Shinella zoogloeoides: one gene and its partner. The main gene of each other region encodes a partner of the protein of the gene in region 2 in a complex. Links are inferred from orthologs where the notes say so. Each region holds a gene or a part of one and is shown on either strand. Other genes may lie near its edges.

Region 1 (3,983 bases), 640 kb from region 2 along the record:
TCTCCTGAGACGTCTCCACCGTTCCGGCCGGCCCGTCCTCGTTCTCCGGATCGGCACCACCAACGACAACATCCGCCATGATACCCTCCCGCAAAGACGCCGGTCCCGAGCGTCGGGAAAAGCGTATGCCAGCGCATCAGAATTACAAGTTGCATTTTAGATTGCCGTCGCCCCGAAGAGGGTAGGCGCATAACGCCGGACTAGACGGCCTCGCGCAGTTGCTCGGCGGTCTGCAAATCGACGGAGACGAGCTGGGAGACGCCCTGCTCGGCCATGGTGACGCCGAAGAGGCGGTTCATGCGGGCCATGGTGATGGGGTTGTGGGTGATGATGACGAAGCGGGTCTCGGTCGAGGCGGCCATCTCGTCCATCAGGTTGCAGTAGCGCTCGACATTGTGGTCGTCGAGCGGCGCGTCCACCTCGTCCAGCACGCAGATCGGCGCGGGATTGGTGAGGAAGACGGCGAAGATCAGCGCCATGGCGGTCAGCGCCTGCTCGCCGCCGGACAGCAGCGTCATCGTCTGCGGCTTCTTGCCGGGCGGGCGGGCGAGGATTTCGAGGCCGGCATCGAGCGGGTCCTCGCTCTCGATCAACTGCAATTCCGCCGTGCCGCCACCGAAGAGATGGGTGAAGAGGCGCTGGAACTGCACGTTGACCACGTCGAAGGCGGCGAGCAGCCGCTCGCGGCCCTCGCGGTTGAGGCTCTGGATGGCCGAGCGCAGCTTGCGGATCGCCTCGACGATATCCTCGCGCTCGGCGACGAGGGCGTCGAGCTTTTCCGTCAGCTCCCTCTGCTCCTCCTCGGCGCGCAGGTTCACGGCGCCCAGGCGCTCGCGCTCCATTTTCAGCCGGTCGAGCTCGCGTTCGCGCTCGCGGGGCTCGGGCAGCGGGGCATCGGCCGGATGGCCGGTGAGCCGCAGCGCCTCGTGCGGCGCGCAGGACAGCGCCTCGCGGATGCGCGTCTCACCCTCGATGCGGCGCTCGCGGGCCGAAACCAGTCGCTCCTCGGCACGCCCGCGGGTCTCGCGGGATTCGGCAAGCTGCGAGAGGGCTGTCGTCGCCACGCGGTCGGCCTCGCGCTGGCGGTTCTCGGCTTCCTGCAACGCATCGGCGGCATCGCGGCGGGCGGCTTCGGCATTGCTGAGGCCGGTCAGGAGTTCGCGGCGCTTTTCCTCGATCTCGTCGGGGGCCTCGGCAAGCTCCTCCATTTCCTCGCGCGCCTCGCTTTCGCGCTCGCGCAGCGTGGCGATATGGTTCTCGGCGTTGCTCGCGCGGCCGCGCCAGGTCTCGCGCTCGGCGGCGATCGACATCAGCCGGCGGCGACGGTCGGCCATTTCGCGGGCAAGTCCGTCATGGGCGGCGCGTGCTTCGGCAAGCGTCGCGCGGTCGGTCGCCACGTCCATGGTGTGCGTGCGAAGGCTGAGTTCCAGATCGGCGACGTCGGGCGCGTCTTCCAGCGCAGCGCGGGCATCCTCCAGGGAGACGGCCGCCTCCTCCACCTGCGCCTCGATCTGCGCGCGCGTTTCTGACAGCACCGCGCGGCGGCGGATGAGGTCGCCCGCGGCGCGCTCGGCGGCTTCCAGCGCCTCGCGGGCCTCGGTGAGCGTCCGCGCCGCGCCGCGCTGGGCCTCGCGGGCCTGTTGCTGGCGCTGCGTCTCGGCGCGGATCGTCTCGCTCGCGCGGGCAAGGTCGGCCTCGGCATCCGCAAGGGCGGCGCGGGCGTCTTCGAGTTCGGTCTCCAGCTCGGCGAGCCGGTTCTTCTGCTCGAGGCGGAGCGCGGCGGCGCTCGGCGCATCCGCGCCGGTGACATGGCCGTCCCAGCGGAAGACCGCGCCCTCGCGGGTGACCAGCCGCTGGCCGGCTTTCAACTGCGCCAGCAGGGAAAGCGCCTCTTGCGCGCTGCCGGCAACGCCGATCTGGGCAAGGCGGCGGTGCAGCACCTCCGGCGCGCGGACATGGGCATTCAGCGCGGAAACGCCCGCCGGCAGGGCGGGGTCGCCCGCGGCATCGCCCGACAGGCGCCAATGCGCGGGCGCGGAGACATCGGCGGGCGAATCGAGATCGTCGCCAAGCGCCGCGCCGAGCGCGGTTTCATAGCCACGATCGACATGCACGTCCTCGACGACGGGCGCGAAGGAGCCGCCGGTGCTGCCCGCCTCCAGCATGCGGCGGATGGTGCGCGCCTCCGTCTCGATGCCGGCAAGGCGCGCGCGGGCTGTATCGACCGGGCCGCGCAGCGTCGTTTCGTTGAAGCGGGCCTCCTCCAGCGACTCCTCTACGGCGACGAGCATCTCGCCGGCCGCTTCCAGCGCCTCTTCCGCCTGCAGCACGGTGGCGCGGCGTTCTTCCGGGTCGGGCAGCGCGGCGATGCGCGCGTCCATGTCGCCCAGTTCGCGCGCCTGCGCATCGAGCTGCTGGCCGAGCCGCAGGTGGCGCTCAAAGAGGTCGCGGATCGCCTTTTCGAGTTGGTTGCGCACCGCCTGCGCTTCCGCCCGCTCGGCGGTGACAGCGGCAAGGGCGGCTTCGCTTTCGGCAAGTTTCGCGGCGGCCGCGTCCATGGTCTCGCGGGCTTCCTCGGCGCGCTCGTCGGCCTCGGCGAGGATATCGCCGATCTCCTCCTCTTCCGCCGTCAGCCGCGCCAGCACAGCGGCATTGTCGGCCACCATGCGCTCCTCGCGAACGATGTCCTCGGCAAGCTGGGCGAGACGGCGGGTGAGTTCGTCGCGGCGGCGCAGCAGCCGGGCGGAATCCTCTTCAAGCTGCGCGCGGGCGATCTGCAGGCGCTGCAGCACGGCGGCGAGCTTGGCCTCGTTCTCGCGCAGTTCCGGCAGCTTGAGGCTGGCGACGGCCTGGTCCTTGGCGGCCTGCATCTGCGCGTTCGCCCGCTCGGCGACGAGCGAGGTCGCCTGGTTGAGCTGGCTTTCCGCCTCGCCCTCTGTCTCCTTGGCCTGCACCCAGCGGATGTGCAACAGCATCGCCTCGTGGCGGCGGATATCGGCGGAGAGCGCCTTGAAGCGGTTCGCCTGGCGCGACTGGCGCTTCAGGCTCTCGATCTGGCTTTCGAGCTGCGAGGTGACGTCGTCGAGCCGTTCGAGATTGGTTTCGGCGGCGCGCAGGCGCAGCTCGGCCTCGTGGCGGCGCGAATGCAGGCCCGAAATGCCGGCCGCCTCTTCGAGAAGCTGGCGGCGCGCCTGCGGCTTGGCCTGGATGAGCTCGCCGATGCGGCCCTGCCCCACCATCGAGGGCGAGCGAGCGCCGGTCGAGGCGTCGGCGAAGAGCAGCTGCACGTCCTTGGCGCGCGCCTCCTTGCCGTTGATGCGGTAGACCGAGCCGTTCTCGCGCTCGATGCGGCGCGTCACCTGGATCTCGTCCTCGTCGTTGAAGGCGGCGGGCGCGGTGCGGTCGGAATTGTCGAGATAGAGGCCGACTTCGGCGGTGTTGCGCGCCGGGCGGTTGCCGGAGCCCGAGAAGATGACGTCGTCCATGCCGGACGCGCGCATGTTCTTGTAGGAGTTCTCCCCCATCACCCAGCGCAGCGCCTCGACGAGGTTCGACTTGCCGCAGCCGTTCGGCCCGACGACGCCGGTCAGGCCGCGCTCGATGACGAATTCGGTGGGCTCGACGAAGGACTTGAAGCCGAGGAGGCGGAGCTTGGTGAATTTCATGCGGCTTCCTTCGCCGGAAAGGCGCATGAAGACCCTCTCTGCCTGCCGGCATCTCCCCCACAAGGGGGGAGAAAGGCTAGCAGCCTGCTTTTCCCTAAACCTTGAATGCCGAGGGTGCCGCGCGTTAAGTCCCTCCCCCTTGTGGGGAGGGGTTGGGGAGGGGTCTTCTTCCCAACCGCCCAATAAAAAGCGGGCGCACGGCTTCCGCCGTCGCCCGCCGCAAGACCGGTCGAAGGATCAGAGAAGGCTGTCGATGAGGGCCGACATGGAGTCAACCGACATGTCTCCCGAATAGCGCTTGCCGTTGATCAGGAAGGT
Region 2 (3,469 bases):
CGCCAGTTCCAGCAGTTCGACCACGCCGAGAAAGCGCCGCGACAATATGCGCGCGGGCGTCTCGCCGCCTTCTTCGCGTACGCTGAGGCCCGACAGGCGCACGGCGACGCGCACCGTCTGCCCGTCGGAAAAACGCCGGCCATCGACGTTGCCGAGCGGCGTTTCCACAACGCCGCCGCGCACATGGCCGGAAAATTCGTTGATCTCGGAAAAGAAGGCCGCGGCGAAGATGCTGCGCGGATTGAGGTAGAGGTCTTCCGCCGTGCCGACCTGCACGAGCCGGCCGTCCTTCAAGAGCGCGATCCGGTCGCCCATGCGCATCGCCTCCTCCGCGTCATGGGTGACGACCATGGCGCTGGCGCGCGAATGGCGCAGGATCGCCAGCGTGTCGGCGCGGATCGAATCCTTGAGGCGCGAATCGAGGCCGGAGAACGGCTCGTCCATCAGAAGGACCGAGGGGCGCGGCGCGAGGGCGCGGGCAAGCGCCACGCGCTGCTGCTCGCCGCCCGACAGCATGTGCGGAAACTTTTGGGCATAATGCGACAGGCCGACCCGTTCGAGCGCCGCCTGCGCTTCCGCCTCGGCCTCCGCGCGCGGCAGCGCCGTCAGTCCGAACCGCACATTGTCGAGCACCGACATATGCGGAAAGAGCGCGAAATCCTGGAACATCAGACCGACGCCACGCCGCTCGGGCGGCAGGAAGACGTTTGGGCCGGCGATCTCGCGGTCGTTGAGCAGCACGCGGCCGGCGGTCTGCGCCTCGATGCCGGCGGCGATGCGCAGGAGCGTCGTCTTGCCTGAACCGGACGGACCAAGCAGACACAGCACTTCGCCCGGCTCCGTCGTCAGCGAAATGCCGCGGACCGTTTCCTTGTTGTGGTAGCTGTGGTGGATATCCTCGAACGACAGGCGCGCCGCGAAGGTCACCGCCGATGCCCGTCTCGTCTCGATGCCGTTGGAACCTGACGGGTCCGAAGCCATTTGCGAAGTCTTTCCCTGCCGCTGGCGCGGGGCGCCGACGGTACAGCCTGTCATAAGCTTCGTCTATTCGTCTTCTTTTCCGCCCGGTGTCAAGAGTCCGAGCTCTTCGAGGTCGAGCTGGGTGATCGGGTCCTCGTCCTCCGCCAGTTCATCCTCGCCGAGCGGGAGCGGCACCTGGAAATTGGAGGGAATGCGGCCGGAAAGCAGGCCGGCGCCCTTCAGCTCGTCGAGGCCCGGCAGGTCGCGCAATTCCTCCAGGCCGAAATGGTCGAGGAAATCCCGCGTGGTGCCGAAGGTCACCGGGCGGCCCGGCGAGCGCCGGCGGCCGCGAAAACGCACCCAGCTCGCCTCCATCAGCACGTCGAGCGTGCCCTTGGATGTCTGCACGCCGCGGATATCCTCGATCTCGGCGCGCGTCACAGGCTGATGATAGGCGATGATCGACAGCACTTCGAGCGCGGCGCGCGACAATTTGCGCACCTCCGTCTCGTCGGTGCGGATGACGAAGGACAAGTCCGGCGCGGTGCGGAAGGCCCAGGCATCGCCCACCTGCACAAGGTTGACGCCGCGCCCCGCATAGAGCCCCTTCAATTCGCGCATCACATGCAGCATATCGACGCCGCGCGGCAGCCGCTCGGCGATATAGGCCCCGGAGACCGGACCGGAGGAGGCGAAGACCAGCGCCTCGGCAACGCGCGCCGCCTCGTGCAGCCGGCGCGGATCGACGATCGTGCCGCCATCCGCCTCGGGCGATGCGTCATCGTTCTCAATCACCCCCGGCGCTCCCGTCCTCGCCGGTCTCGCCGGCCTTCGGGCCGCGGCGCAGGTAGATCGGCTGGAAGACGCCGTCCTGGCGAAGCTCCAGCCGCCCCTCGCGGACCAGTTCCAGCGTCGCCGCGAACGCGCTGGCGATCGCCGTCGTGCGCTCGGCCGGATCGCTGAGATAGCGCAGCATGAAATGGTCGAGCACCGTCCAGTCGTCGTCGAAATCGCCGACGAGCAGTTGCAGGATCTCGCGTGCATCGGACAGCGACCAGACGGTCCGCTTCTCGATGGTGACCTGCGTGATCGCGTGGCGCTGGCGCAATGAGGAATAGGCGCTCAGCAGGTCGTAGAGCGAGGCTTCGAAGGTCGAGCGACGCTCGGTCGGGATGTGCTCCGGCATGCCGCGGGCGAAGACGTCGCGGCCAAGGCGATTGCGGTTGACGAGCCGCGTGGCGGCATCGCGCATCGCCTCCAGCCGCTTGAGGCGGAAGGCAAGGCTCGCCGCCATTTCCTCGCCCGAGGGACCATCGTCCTTCGCCTGCTTGGGAATCAGCAAGCGGGACTTGAGATAGGCGAGCCAAGCCGCCATGACGAGATAGTCGGCGGCAAGCTCGATGCGGATCTTCCTCACCTTGTCGATGAAGGCGAGATACTGCTCGGCAAGCGCCAGTACGGAAATACGGGTGAGATCGACTTTCTGCGTGCGGGCAAGGTGCAGCAGGAGGTCGAGCGGGCCTTCGAAGCCGGCAAGGTCCACGACGAGGCTTTCCTCGGAAAGGCCCCGCCCCTCGGCGCCTTCCTGCCACAGGTCCTCCATCGGCGCATCCGCGCCGCGCCCCTTCTTCGGCGGCTTCGACCCCGTTGCCTGCACGTCGCCCCTCTTTCTACGCCGCAATCCCGGCAAAGCCGCCGTGGCCATTGCCGGAACGCTCCGGCGGCAGCCGTCAGGCTACCGCGATCATGGCATTGAACTCCTCGCGTAAAGCCTGTTCGTCCGCCCCATCAGGCGTCGGAAAGCCCGCGCGCACCGCATTTGCCCGCCGCAAGCTGTCGCCGGCCAGCGCGGGCGTGTTTTCGGTCACGGCAATCATTTCATCCATGATGCCATGGCAATGCAACACCATGTCGAGGCCGGCGGCGATGATTCCCCGGCTTCTTGTCGCGATATCGCCGGCGAGCGCGTTCATGGAGACGTCATCGGACATCAGCAGGCCATCGAAGCCGATATGGCCGCGAATGATCTCCTCGACCACCCGCGCCGACGTGGTCGCCGGATTGTCGCCGTCGATGGCGGTGAAGACGATATGGGCGGACATCGCCATCAACTCGTCCTTCATGCGCCGGAACGGCACGTAGTCGCAGGCCTCCAGTTCCTCCCGGCCTGCATGCACGACCGGCAGGTCGTGATGGGAATCGACCATGGTGCGGCCGTGGCCCGGAATGTGCTTCATGATCGGCAGCAGGCCGCCGGCCTTGAGGCCTTCGGCCGCCGCCTTGCCCATGACCGAGACGATTTCCGGCTCCTGCCCGTAGGCGCGGTTGCCGATGACGTCATGCACGCCGGGCACGGCGACGTCGAGCACCGGCAGGCAATCCACGTTGATGCCGAGGCGCAGGAGATCGAAGGCATGCAGCCGCGACATCAGCCATGCGGCGCGCAGCCCCTTTTCGGCGTCCGCGCGGTAGATGGCGCCGAGCGCGGCGGCATTCGGATATTGCTGGG

What was found.
Region 1: the proteins of Q9316_RS08070 (region 2) and Q9316_RS04785 are in contact, whole or in part, in a crystal structure (PDB 3ZGX), measured with the Bacillus subtilis proteins. The link is inferred for Shinella zoogloeoides from one-to-one orthologs.

What each region holds. Positions count from the first base shown.
Region 1 is NZ_CP132311.1:779,402-783,384, reverse strand. It holds Q9316_RS04785 (chromosome segregation SMC family protein), read right to left. Parts: upstream 3,666-3,983; coding sequence 201-3,665; downstream 1-200. Other genes in the region: Q9316_RS04780 (DsbA family protein), read right to left, coding at 3,903-3,983; Q9316_RS04790 (patatin-like phospholipase family protein), read right to left, coding at 1-79. UniProt on the Bacillus subtilis protein: Required for chromosome condensation and partitioning.
Region 2 is NZ_CP132311.1:1,421,879-1,425,347, reverse strand. What follows is about bases 656-3,469. They hold Q9316_RS08070 (segregation and condensation protein A), read right to left. Parts: upstream 2,564-3,469; coding sequence 1,748-2,563; downstream 656-1,747. Other genes in these bases: nagZ (beta-N-acetylhexosaminidase), read right to left, coding at 2,691-3,469; scpB (SMC-Scp complex subunit ScpB), read right to left, coding at 1,045-1,752; Q9316_RS08080 (ABC transporter ATP-binding protein), read right to left, coding at 656-981. In the rest of the region: more of Q9316_RS08080, read right to left, coding at 1-655. UniProt on the Bacillus subtilis protein: Participates in chromosomal partition during cell division. May act via the formation of a condensin-like complex containing Smc and ScpB that pull DNA away from mid-cell into both cell halves.